2 regions of the Arthrobacter sp. LT660 genome follow, and region 2 is predicted to be linked to the other one. Evidence: predicted binding sites of a transcription regulator. Region 2 holds the regulator's gene; the other holds the start of a gene.
What was found. Region 2 encodes LexA, which represses DNA repair genes until DNA is damaged. Its sites were predicted from a motif close to TCGAACANNTGTTCGA; they were not measured.

Region 1 (6,273 bases), 320 kb from region 2:
CCAGGGGTACGACGTCGCGCGCCTCCCCTCGCTGGCGCTGAACGGCTACCCGAACGTGCGCGTCGCGGCCGGGACGGTGTCCCGCGTGCGGCGCCTGCTCGCGGACTACGCCCCGGACGTGGTGCACGTCGCGAGCCCGTTCGTTTTGGGCTGGCGCGCGATCCAAGCCGCCGAGCAGCTGGGCCTGCCGACCGTCTCCGTCTACCAGACGGAGATCCCCGCGTACGCGGCCCGCTACGGGGCACCCTGGCTGGAGCAGCTGCTGTGGACGCACGTGGGCGCGATGCACGGGGCCTCCACGCTGAACCTCGTGCCGAGTTCCTATTCCATGGGCCAGCTGCGGGACGCCGGGGTGCCCCGGGTGCGGATGTGGCGGCGGGGCGTGGACGCGCGGCGGTTCCACCCGGGCCGGCGCTCGGACGCCCTGCGTGCCCGGCTGGCGCCGCGGGGCGAACGGCTGATCGGGTTCGTGGGCCGGCTGGCGGCGGAGAAACAGGTGGAGGACCTCGCCGTCCTGGATGCCCTGCCGGGCACGCGGCTGGTCGTCGTCGGCTCGGGCCCGCTGAAGGACCAGCTCCGCGCGAAGCTCCCGAACGCGCACTTCGCGGGATTCCTCGACGGCGACGAGCTCGCCGAGATGGTCGCCAGCTTCGACCTGTTCGTGCATCCGGGCGAGTCGGAGACGTTCTGCCAGACCATTCAGGAGGCCATGGCCGCGGGCGTTCCCGTGGTCGCCGTCGGCCGCGGCGGCCCGCTGGACCTGGTCGACTCCTCGCGCACGGGTTGGGTCTACGCGCCGGGGGACCTCGAGGACCTGGCCGCCCGTGCCCGCGACCTGCTGTACGACGACGCGAAGCGGGCCGCGTTCGGGGCGGCGGCCCACGCGTCGGTGCAGGGGCGGACGTGGGAGGCGCTCTGCGAGGAGCTGCTGGGCCACTACCGGCGGGCGATCGACGTCAAGTCCCGCCAACTCCACGCCGAGGCCCTCGGCTACATCGGACGGTAGACGAGGGCCTCGTGGGGTGCCGGCAGGGCCGGCATTTCCTGCTGTTCCTGCGGGGACGGCCGTACCCACAGTAATTGCGGCTAGACGCCGACGGGCGCCTTCTTCAGGCCGAGCTCCGACGTCGGAATCCGGTAGCTTTCGCGCGCGGTGAGCGCCGACCCCGCGGAAACCAGCGCGATGATCGCCGTGAAGATGCTGATCCGCACCCAGCCGCCCTCCTGGATGCCGCCCAGGGCGGCAACGATCGACGGCGCGAAGCCGGCCATCAGGAAGCCCAGCTGGGTTCCGATCGCGAGGCCCGAGAACCGGACCTTGGAGCTGAACATCTCGGCGTAGAAGGACGGCCACGTCGCATTGGCCGCGGCGTAGGCGAAGGAGAACACGCAAATGGACAGCGTGAACTGCAGCAGGGTGTTTCCGGACTCCATGGACAGCAGGTAGAACGGCATGATCACCGCGCTCATCAGGGCGCCGTAGACGAACACCGGCTTGCGACCGATGCGGTCCGCGAGCACGCCGAACAGGGGTTGGGTGAACAGCGCCACCACGTTGCCGGCCACCACGAGCCAGAGCGTGATGGAGGAATCCACGTCGCCGACCTCCTTGCCGTACGTGATGGCGAGCGTCCCGTAGACGGTGGAAACGGCGGCGATGAAGGCGCACAGCACCACGCGCAGGACGTCGCGCCAGTGGTTCTTGAGCAGGACGCCTACCGGGAGCTTGACGATCTCGTTGTTGGCCTTCGCGTGCTCGAACTCCGGGGTCTCGTGCAGCGACCGGCGGATGAAGTAGGTCACGATGACGACGACTGCGGACAGCCAGAACGGGATGCGCCAGCCGATGCCGAACTTGATCTCGTCCGGGAGCGCGACGACGGGGACGAAGACCAGCGCGGCGAGGATCTGCCCGCCCTGGGTACCGGTGAGGGTCCAGGAGGTGAAGAACGAGCGGCGGTTGTCCGGGGCGTGCTCCAGGGTCAGCGAACTGGCGCCGGCCTGCTCGCCGGCGGCGGAGAGGCCCTGCATCAGGCGGGCAAGCACTAGGAGTACCGGGGCGAGCCAGCCGACCTGGTCGAAAGTGGGCAGGCAACCGATCATGAAGGTCGCCACCCCCATCAGGACCAGGGTGAACATCAGGACCTTCTGGCGTCCGATCCGGTCGCCGAAGTGGCCGAGGATCACCGCGCCCACCGGGCGGGCTATGTAGGCGAACCCGAAGGTCGCCAGGGACATGACGGTCGCGTTGGCGCCGGCGTCCGGGAAGAAGACGGTCGGGAAGATCAACGCCGCAGCCGCGCCGAAGATGAAGAAGTCGTAGTACTCGACCGCGCTGCCCATGAAGCTGGCCAGTGCCGCCTTCACCGGCGTGCGGCCCGCGGTTTCCTCCACCTCCGGCGACGGCGGCGTCGCATGGCTTTCGTGGGTCATGGTGTCTCCTTGGCTGTGGGGGCCGCCGTGGGGAACGGCCGGCCCGGGTTTTCCGGTTGCGCGGTATTCGCACAGCTGTACGGAATGCGTACAATTAGGTCTAGACTAGAGCTACGTCACACCCCTTGGCAACACCGGACCGTTTGCGTCCGGGGAATAGGACACACGGTGAGCACTTTTGGAGAGTCGTACCTGGTCGGTCTGATCGGCGACGGCGTCACGCCGTCGCTCACCCCGCCCATGCACGAGGCCGAGGCCGACGCGCAGGGTTTGCGCTACCTGTACCGGCCGGTCGACCTGTCCGCCATCGGTCGGCCGGGGACCGACGTCGGCGAGCTCCTGCGCGCGGGCCGCGACCTGGGCTTCAATGCCTTCAACGTCACGCATCCGTGCAAGCAGGAGGTGCTGCGGCACCTGGACACGGTTTCGGCCGATGCCGAGCGCCTGGGTGCAGTCAACACCGTGTTGGTCCGCGGGGGAAGGTTCCACGGCGAGAACACCGACTTCTCCGGTTTCGCGGGCGCCCTGCGCGGCGGCCTCCCGGACGCGGAACTGGGCCGAGTGGTGCAGCTGGGAGCCGGCGGCGCCGGCGCCGCCGTCGCCTATGCGCTCCTGGCCTCGGGCGTGCGCCACCTGACGCTCATCGATGTGGACGCCGACCGCACCCTGGAGCGCAGCGACGCGCTGGCGGCGCTGTTCCCGGACCGCACGGTCCAGGCCCACTCCCCCGACGCCATCGCCGCCGAGCTCGCCGCCGCCGACGGGTTCGTCCACGCGACTCCGGTGGGGATGCACCAGCACCCGGGCATGCCCGTGGACGCCGCGCTGCTTCAGGCACGGCACTGGGTTGCCGAGGTCGTCTACCGGCCCGTGGACACGGAACTCGTGCGCGCGGCGCGGGACATCGGGTGCCGGGTGCTCGACGGCGGCCACATGGCGGTCGGCCAGGCCGTCGACGCGTTCCGCCTGATCACGGGACGGGAACCGGACGCCGGGCGGATGCGGGCGCACTTCCTGGATCTCTTGGCGAAGGGCCTCTGAGCATGCGCACCTCCATAGCGACCGTCTGCATCAGCGGGACCCTCGAGGACAAGATGTTGGCCTGCGCCCGGGCCGGCTTCGACGGCATCGAGATCTTCGAGCAGGACCTCGTCGTCAGTCCGATGTCCCCTCAGGAGGTCCGCGCGCTGGCGGACCGGCTGGGACTGACACTCGACCTGTACCAGCCGTTCCGCGACTTCGACGGCGTGCCCGAGGAACTGCTGGAGGAGAACCTGCGCCGGGCGGAGGCCAAGTTCCGGCTCATGAACCGGCTCGGGGTGGACACCATGCTGGTGTGCAGCAACGTCGCGACTGCGACCATCAACGACGACGCCGTGATGGCCGCCCAGCTGCGCCGGCTCGGGGAGCTGGCACAGCGGTTCGGCGTGCGCATCGCCTACGAGGCGCTCGCGTGGGGGAAGTTCGTGAACACCTACCGCCACGCCCAGCGGATCGTCGATCTGGCGGACCACCCCGCGGTCGGCACGTGCCTGGACAGCTTCCACATCCTGTCCCGCGGAGACGACCCCGCCGGCATCGAGGACATCGATCCGGCGAAGATCTTCTTCGTCCAGCTGGCGGACGCCCCGGTCCTGGCCATGGACATCCTTTCGTGGAGCCGCCACTACCGCGTGTTCCCGGGGCAGGGCGGATTCGACCTTCCCGCGTTCCTCGGGCATCTGGTCCGCGCGGGCTACTCCGGGCCGGTCTCCCTGGAGATCTTCAACGACACGTTCCGCCAGTCCAACGTGGAGCGCACCGCCGTCGACGCCCTGCGGTCCCTGTTGTGGCTTCAGGACCGCACCGCCGAGCTGCTGTCGGGCGAGACGGGCGGCGCCGCCGTCGTTCCGTCCATGGACCTTGCCTCGCTGCCCGCGGTGAAGGCGCCGAGCGGGTTCGACTTCGCCGAGATCCGCACGGACTCCCCGGACGACATCGCGCAGATGCTCGCGCAGTTGGGCTTCGAGTTTCGTGGCCAGCACCGCCGCAAACCGGTGCAGCTGTGGACGCAGGGCGAGGCGCGGATCTGCATCAACGGGCAGCTCGCGCGGGGGACGGCGCCCACGATTTCCGCTCTGGGCTTCCAGGTGGCCGAGCCGGACGTGGGTGTGCGGCGCGCCGTCGGCCTGCGCGCCCGGCCGGTCTCGCGCCACAACACCGTGGACGAACAACCGCTCGCCGGCGTGAACGCCCCGGACGGCACCGAGGTCTTCTACTGCCCCGCCGAGTCCGCCCCGCGGTGGATGGGCGAGTTCGGCCTGCCGGCCGGGGACACCGTGCCCGACGGCTCGGCGGATCCGCTGATCCTGTCCGTGGACCACGTGAACCTCGCCCAGCCGTGGCAGGCGTTCGACGAGGCGGTCCTGTTCTACGAGAGCGCCCTGCGGCTGGACACCCGTCCCCCCACGGAGGTCCCGAGTCCGCTGGGCCTGGTCCGCAGCCAGGTCATGCGCACGCGGGACGGATCGGTGCGGCTGGCGCTGAACATCGTGCCGCAGGTGCTGGACACGGCCGGGGAGGCCCCGCCGTCGTATCCGGAACACGTGGCGTTCCGGACGTCGGACATCGTCGCGGTCGCCCGGCGCGCCCAGGCCGCGGGCATGGACTTCCTGCAGGTCCCGGGCAACTACTACGAGGACCTGGCCGCGCGGCTCCCGCTTCCGGCGGAAACGATCGAGCTCCTGCGCGGCCTGGACCTGCTGTACGACCGCGACGAACACGGAGAGTTCCTGCACTTCTACACCGAGACGACCGGCGAAATGTTCCTCGAGGTCGTCGAACGGCGCGACGGGTACGATGGCTACGGCGCGCCGAATGCGCCGGTGCGGCTGGCCGCCCAGTTCGAGCGGAACCGTTTGCGCCGCGGCCAACGGACAAGGATCTAGGGAGTACGGTGGCGGAGCAGTCGCGGGACGAGGGACAGCCTGACTATTACGTGAAGTCGGCGGAGAAGGCGCTGAGCGTGCTGCTGGCGTTCACCGCGGACGAGCCGCTGCTGACCGTCACGCAGGTGGCGGAAGCGGCCGACCTCAGCCGGGCGGCCGCGCGCAGGTTCCTCCTGACCCTGGGCGACCTCGGCTACCTCTCCCTGGAGGGCAACGGATTCCGGCAGACCCCCCGGGTGCTGGACATCGGGGCCGGCTACCTGGCCGGGTTGAGCCTGCCCGGGGTAGCCCGACCGCACCTGACCGAGCTGGCGCACCGCCTCGACGAGACGGCGACGTTGAGCACCCTCGATGGCCCGGACGCCATCTACGTGGCCCGCGTGGCGGCTCCGCGGCTGCACACCGTGACCATGAACATCGGCAACCGGATGCCCGCGTGGGTGACGTCGATGGGCCGTGTCCTGGTGTCCGCTTTGCCCCAAGAGGCCCGCGAGGACTTCTACCGCCAGACGGTGCTGACCAGCTACACCAGCAACACGTTGGGAACCATCGAGCAATTGCGGACCGAGATCGAGAAGGTGCGCCGGCAGGGCTGGAGCCTGGTTTCGCAGGAGCTCGACGACGGCCTGCGCGGGTTGGCCGTGCCGGTCCGCCGCGGCGACGAGGTCGTGGCGGCCCTCAACATCTCCATCCAGGGCGGGCGCATGGGCAAGGTCTCGGTGGAGGACGAACTGCTGCCAGCCCTGCTCGAGACCGCCCGCCGCATCGCGGAGGATTTCGGCGGACGCACGCGGTAGGCCGCGCGTCCACCGATCAGCCGTTGCCGTCGCGCCGGTCGTTGACGGTGGACGGCTTCGCCTTGGGTCTGAGGAGCAGCGGGAACACCACCAGGAGGAACAGCACCAGGAGCGTC
Region 2 (6,273 bases):
AGGTCACCGCCGTCCTTGGTCCATCCCCGGGCGGCCAACGTGGTGCCCCGAACATCGAGGCCGACGGCGATCTTGTCGCCGTGGCGCTCGATGGCGCGGGCGGTCCACTCCGGGTTCTCCAGCGCGGCCGTGCCGAGGTTCACGCGCGCCGCACCGAATTCGAGGGCGCGGTCCAGCGACTCGTCGTCGCGGATGCCGCCCGAGAGCTCGACCTTGATCGTCAGCTGGTCGGCCACCCGGCGCAGGACCTCCGTGTTGTTGCCGCGGCCGAAGGCCGCGTCGAGGTCCACCAGGTGGACCCACTCGGCGCCGTCGTTCTGCCACGCCATCGCCGCTTCGAGCGGATCGCCGTAGCCCGTTTCGCTGCCGGCCTCGCCCTGCACGAGGCGGACGGCCTGACCGTCGGCAACGTCGACGGCGGGGAGGAGTTCGAGGACGGGGACGTCTTGCTTGCTCATGTTCGGCACTTTCGGTTCGGTGGGTGGGGAGGTCGCGGCGGGCGCCCGACGGGGCCCACGGGGGTCAGGAAGCGAGCGTCAGCGCATAGGCGGCGAGGAGCGACAGCCCCGCGAGCACCCAGCACGTGACGGTCCAGGAGACGTGGGCCTTCTGCTGCCGGAGGGACAAGGCGCCGCCGGCCAGGATACCGGCCAGTGCCATGAGCAAAATGCTCCACATCAGAGCGTTCCGAGCCAGTTCTCCAGGAGTTGCGCCCCGGCGTCACCGGACTTCTCCGGGTGGAACTGCACGGCCGACAGGGGGCCGTTCTCGACGCCGGCGATAAACGGGGCGCCGTGCTCGGACCAAGTGACCAGGGGCGGGACCATGGCCGGCTGCAGGACCTCGAAGTCCCACTTCTGCACGGCGTAGGAGTGCACGAAATAGAAACGCTCGTCCTCGATGCCGGCGAAAAGCCGCGAGCCGGGGGGCGCCTTGATGGTGTTCCAGCCCATGTGCGGAACGATCGGAGCCGGCAGCAGCTCCACGGTTCCCGGCCATTCGGCGAGTCCCTTGGTCCGCACCCCGTGCTCCACGCCCTCCTCGAAGAAGACCTGGTGCCCTACGCAGATCCCCATGACGGGCCTGTTGCCGGCGATGCGGCGCCCGATGAGGCGCGCGGCACCGACGTCGTCCAGTGCCTTCATGACGGCGGCGAAGGCGCCGACGCCGGGCACGAGCAGGCCATCCGCCTCCAACACGTCCTCCGGACGGGCACTCAGGGTGACGGACGCGCCCACGCGCTCCAGCGCGCGGACCGCCGAACGGACGTTCCCGGAGCCGTAGTCCAGTACGGTGACCTTCGGGGCACCCATCTACAGTGCGCCCTTCGTGGACGGAATCGCATTGCCGATGCGCGGATCCGGCTCAACTGCCGTGCGCAGTGCGCGGGCCAGCGCCTTGAACTGGGCCTCGACGATGTGGTGGGGATCGCGACCGCCAAGAACCGTCATGTGGAGGCAAATCTGCGCGTGGAGCGTCAGGGATTCAAAGACGTGACGCGTCAGGGACCCCGTGAAGTGCCCGCCGATCAGGTGGTACTCCTGCCCGGCCGGTTCCCCGGAGTGCACCAGGTACGGGCGTCCCGAGATGTCGACGACGGCGTTCGCCAGCGCTTCGTCCAGGGGGACCGTCGCCTCGCCGAACCGGCGGATCCCCGCCTTGTTGCCCAGCGCGGTGCGCAGCGTCTCGCCGATGGTGATGGCGACGTCCTCCACCGTGTGGTGGACGTCGATGTGCGTGTCGCCCGTGGCCTCGACGGTCAGGTCGATCAAGGAGTGCTTAGACAACGCCGTGAGCATGTGGTCGTAGAACGGCACAGTGGTGCTGATATTGGCGACGCCGGTGCCGTCGAGGTTGAGCTCGACCGCGACGGAAGACTCGCTGGTCTTGCGCTCCATGCGGGCCCGGCGGCCGTTGGGCGATTCTGCAGACATACATGATCCTTAGGCATGGGTGGTGGTTGGCGACGCGCCGAAGGCTGGCGTCGCCTGCGGTCAAGTCTACCCGCGGGCATGCGCGGTCTCCTGGCCGAGCAGTTCCTCGAGCCGCGTCAGGAAAGCCGTGGTTTCCGTCTCCGTTCCGGCCGTCACACGCAGGTGGCCGGGAATGCCGACATCCCTGACGAGGACTCCGGCATCGAGCAATCCCTGCCAGATGCGACCGGCATGCTCCAACCCGCCGAAGAAGACGAAGTTCGAGTCGCTGGCAGCTGGGTCCAGTCCCATGCGCTTGAGTTCGTCCACGATCCGGTCGCGCTGCCTCTTGATGTCCTCGACGGTCCCCAGAAGCACATCCACATGCTTGAGTGCCGCGTTGGCGGTCGCTTGGGTCACCGCGGACAGGTGGTAGGGCAGCCTCACCAGGCGAAGCGCATCGGCGATTTCCGGCGCGGCCGCCAGATAGCCGACCCTTGCGCCCGCGAGCGCGAAGGCCTTGCTCATGGTGCGCGAGACGATGAGCCGGTCGTGGTCCGGCAACAGGTCGAGCGCAGAACGGGTGCCGGAGAGGGAGAACTCCGCGTAGGCCTCGTCGACAATGACGATCGCATCATTGGCCTCGCCAGCGTCGTAGACGGCTTCGACGACATCCAGTCCCAGTGCGGTTCCGGTCGGGTTGTTCGGCGAACAGAGGAAAACGATGTTCGCCCCGGAGGCCGCGACCTGCTCCGCCGCCGACTCGGCCGAAAGGCCGAAGTCGTCGGCGCGAACTCCTGCCGCGTAAGCGGTGTCCGTGCCGCTGGCCAGAAGCGGATACATGGAGTACGTGGGGGGGAACCCCATCGCGGTCCGTCCCGGGCCGCCGAAAGCCTGGAGAATGTGCTGCAGCACTTCGTTCGAGCCGTTGCCGGCCCAAATGTTGGACGGGTCGAGGTCGTGCCCGAGATAGGCCGCCAACCGTTCGCGGAGTTCCGTGAACTCCCGGTCGGGATAGCGGTTCAGGCCCGACGCGCACGCTGCCACGTCCGCGGCGATCGCCGCACTGACCTCGGGGGGGACGGGATGCGTGTTCTCGTTCACGTTGAGCAGAACCGGCACGTCCAGCTGGGGCGCACCGTAGGGCTCGAGGCCCCTCAGATTGTCCCGCAGCGGTAGTTTGGCCAGGCGTCGAAGCTGATCACTCACCGGACGATTCTAGTGCCGTCTTCACGGAGGGCTCCAATCCGCGACCCCGCGCCGGTCACAAACGGGCGCTGCCGGGCGGGCCGGACCAGTGGCGCAGATCGGGAGGCGCGGTCGGGACCGCGCGGTGTTGGCGTCTAGTCGCCGGTCGGGACAAACAGTTCCTGGCCCGGAACGAGCTTGGAACCGGCCAGGTTGTTCAGTTCGGCGATTTCGGAGATGACCTCGCGTGGATCGCGATTGGGTGCGAATTCGGCCGCGAGCCCCCAGAGGGTCTCCCCCTCGGAGACCGTCACCGTGTCGGCTAGCACGGGGGTCGCTTCGCCGGTACCCGCGGCCATCACGGGAGCCGTGAATACACCAAGGAGCACCAGCAAGGCCGTGGCTCCCAGGAGCACGGGGAGTCCGATGAGCAGGAAACGCCCGCGACGTGTGAGCCGCACCGATGCCTGCGTGGACGGGACCGCGTGGACTGGCGCGTTCGCCTCGGGGCGGGCCGGGGGAACAAAAGCTGCGGGAAGCACTATCTGAGCCATGACTTGCCTTTCATGTTGCTTCGCCCGCTGATTTCGCGGGAGGTTCCAGTCCGTTCGGGTTCGGGGCAGGCTTTCGTCTCTTCGAAACTCCTGTTCGAACTTATCTTCGAATTTGTTATGTTCCATTTTTAGCATCCCTGGACGACGATTGTCGAGACACGATCGAACAAACCTTTGAAAGCGGGTTCCGTTCCACTAGCGTTGGCGGAAAGGAAGCCAGTGGGATTGAGTTCACCACCGGGCACCGACAGGTTGGGCGGGCATCCGGCAACGCAGGGACGAGAGGCACGGGGCAGGGCATGAGCACAATGGAGAATCGGGCGCCGCGGCGGACACCGAAGAGCCTGACCATCAGGCAGAAGAAGATCCTCGAAACCATCCAGCGCGCGGTGGCCGATCACGGATACCCGCCGTCGATGCGGGAGATCGGCGACACAGTGGGCCTTGCCAGTCTCTCGAGCGTGACCCACCAACTCGCACAGCTCGAGAAGCTGGGCTACATCCGCAGGGACCCCCGGCGTCCCCGTGCCATGGAGATTCTGATGCCCCTGACCTTGAGCGACGGCGAAGTGTCCGCGGAATCCGCCGAGTCGAACCTGATGGCCATCAACGGAATGCCGGTGGCGGAACTGAGCACGTCGTCGGACACCGCAATGGTGCCCCTGGTGGGTCGGATCGCGGCCGGCGGACCGATCCTTGCGGACCAGACGGTGGAGGACATCATGCCGCTTCCGCGCCAACTCGTGGGCCATGGTGACCTGTTCATGCTCAAGGTCAGCGGGGACTCGATGGTCGAAGCGGCCATCTGCGACGGTGACTGGGTGGTGGTGCGCCGCCAGCAGAACGCCGAGAACGGCGACATCGTCGCCGCCCTGCTGGACGACGAGGCCACGGTCAAGACGTTCCGGCAGCGCGACGGGCACACGTGGCTCCTGCCGCAAAACCGCCAGTACGAGCCGATCCTGGGCGACCACGCGACCATCATGGGAAAGGTCGTCTCGGTGATGCGTTCGCTCTAGCGGTTGCCCGGCGCCGCCCGCACGCACCTAGGAACCGGCAAGCCGCTCCAACGCGCCCAGCACAGTCTTCTTGTCCGTCGTTGCCCACATCGGAGGCAACGAGGCGCGGAGAAAGCCGCCATACCGCTCTGTGGCCAGCCGCGAATCGAGGACCGCCACCACTCCCCGGTCGGAGGTGGAGCGGATCAGTCGTCCCGCCCCTTGGGCGAGACGAACGGCGGCGTGGCTTGCCGAGACTGCCATGAAGCCGTTTCCGCCGTGACGGGCCACGTCCCTGCTCCGGGCGGTGGCCAGCGGGTCGTCGGGGCGCGGGAACGGAATGCGGTCGATCACCACGAGGCGGCATGCCGGGCCGGGCACGTCAACCCCCTGCCACAGGGTCATGGTTCCGAAGAGGCAGGTGTCCCTTTCCTCGCCGAACCGCTTGACGAGGGCGGCCATACCCGATTCGCCCTGGCAGAGGATCTCTTGGTCAACCAACGGACGCAAAGCCTCCGCGGCCTCCTCCGCTGCCCGACGGGACGAGAACAACGCGAGCGTCCCCCCGCCCGCGGCGCGAATGAGATCCCCGAGTTCGGCAAGCGTCTCCGACGACACGCTCCGTGACGGCTTCGGCAGGTGCTTGGCGACGTACAACATGCCTTGGCGGGGATAGTCGAAAGGGCTTCCGACGTCGACTCCGGTCCAGCTGGGGGCACCTTCGCCCAGCAGGCCGAGCGAACCGGCAACCGGTTCGAAGGCCGCGCCAATCGCGAGTGTCGCCGACGTCAGGATGACCGTCCTTCCGTCGAACAATCCCTCCCGCAGACGGCCCGCGACGGATAGCGGGGCGACGTTCAGGGTCGCCGGAGTGGATTCGTCCGGTTGGGTGAACCCCTGTCCGGGAGTGAACGTCCCGGAACGCGATGCCCACAGGACCTCGCGGGAATCTTGGGCCGATTCGAAGCGGTCGCACTGCTCGGCGAGGTACTGGAGTTGCGAACGCGCCATCTGCCTGCCGCCGTCGACGGACTCGTTCCCCGCGGGTTTGGAGTCCGAGAGCGCCACCCGCGCGGCCTCGCGGATTTGACGCACCGCGGCGGCCTGCTCCTCGTTCAACCCAGAGGGCATCAAACCGGTGGGGTGCCCCTCGAGTGCGCGTTGTAGCGCCTTGCCCGCCTGGTTGAGGGCCTCGACGCTAACCGCGCAGTGTTTGCGCGCGGCGGACACGGCCGCGCCCACCAGGGCGACGGACAGCGGACGGGTCACGGAATTCGTCACGCGGTCTTGGAGTTCGTGGGCCTCGTCGATGATCACCGTGTCGAAGTCCGGCAAAACGGCCAGTCCCTCGAACGCGGCAATCGCCAACATGGCATGGTTTGTAATCACGATGTCAGCCTCGGCTGCGTTCTTGCGGGCAAGTTCGCTGAAGCACTCCTCAGCCATGGGGCACTTCTGCGCCCCCAGACAGTCCATGGCCGTTACCGAAACCTGGTGCCAGGCGCGGTCGCCCACTCCCGGAGTCAGGTCGTCGCGGTCGCCGGATTCGGTTTCCTCGGCCCATTCGCGCAAACGCACGACTTCCTGGCCCAGTGCGCTACTGGGGGCCGCCCCCGCGGT

Region 1: the regulator LexA is predicted to act here: its motif matches at 2,501-2,516, upstream of AC0QSG_RS00060 (shikimate dehydrogenase).

What each region holds. Positions count from the first base shown of each region.
Region 1 covers NZ_CM149651.1:5,621-11,893, reverse strand. Annotated here, with positions in the region: gene AC0QSG_RS00070 (glycosyltransferase family 4 protein) at 1-1,006, shown strand, start outside; gene AC0QSG_RS00065 (MFS transporter) at 1,087-2,433, opposite strand; gene AC0QSG_RS00060 (shikimate dehydrogenase) at 2,602-3,474, shown strand; gene AC0QSG_RS00055 (bifunctional sugar phosphate isomerase/epimerase/4-hydroxyphenylpyruvate dioxygenase family protein) at 3,477-5,360, shown strand; gene AC0QSG_RS00050 (IclR family transcriptional regulator domain-containing protein) at 5,369-6,157, shown strand; gene AC0QSG_RS00045 (DUF6328 family protein) at 6,174-6,273, opposite strand, start outside.
Region 2 covers NZ_CM149651.1:325,275-331,547, reverse strand. Annotated here, with positions in the region: gene priA (bifunctional 1-(5-phosphoribosyl)-5-((5-phosphoribosylamino)methylideneamino)imidazole-4-carboxamide isomerase/phosphoribosylanthranilate isomerase PriA) at 1-458, opposite strand, end outside; gene AC0QSG_RS01525 (hypothetical protein) at 523-660, opposite strand; gene hisH (imidazole glycerol phosphate synthase subunit HisH) at 678-1,313, opposite strand; gene hisB (imidazoleglycerol-phosphate dehydratase HisB) at 1,314-1,934, opposite strand; gene AC0QSG_RS01510 (histidinol-phosphate transaminase) at 2,001-3,122, opposite strand; gene AC0QSG_RS01505 (LysM peptidoglycan-binding domain-containing protein) at 3,257-3,655, opposite strand; gene lexA (transcriptional repressor LexA) at 3,955-4,674, shown strand; gene AC0QSG_RS01495 (ATP-dependent DNA helicase) at 4,702-6,273, opposite strand, start outside.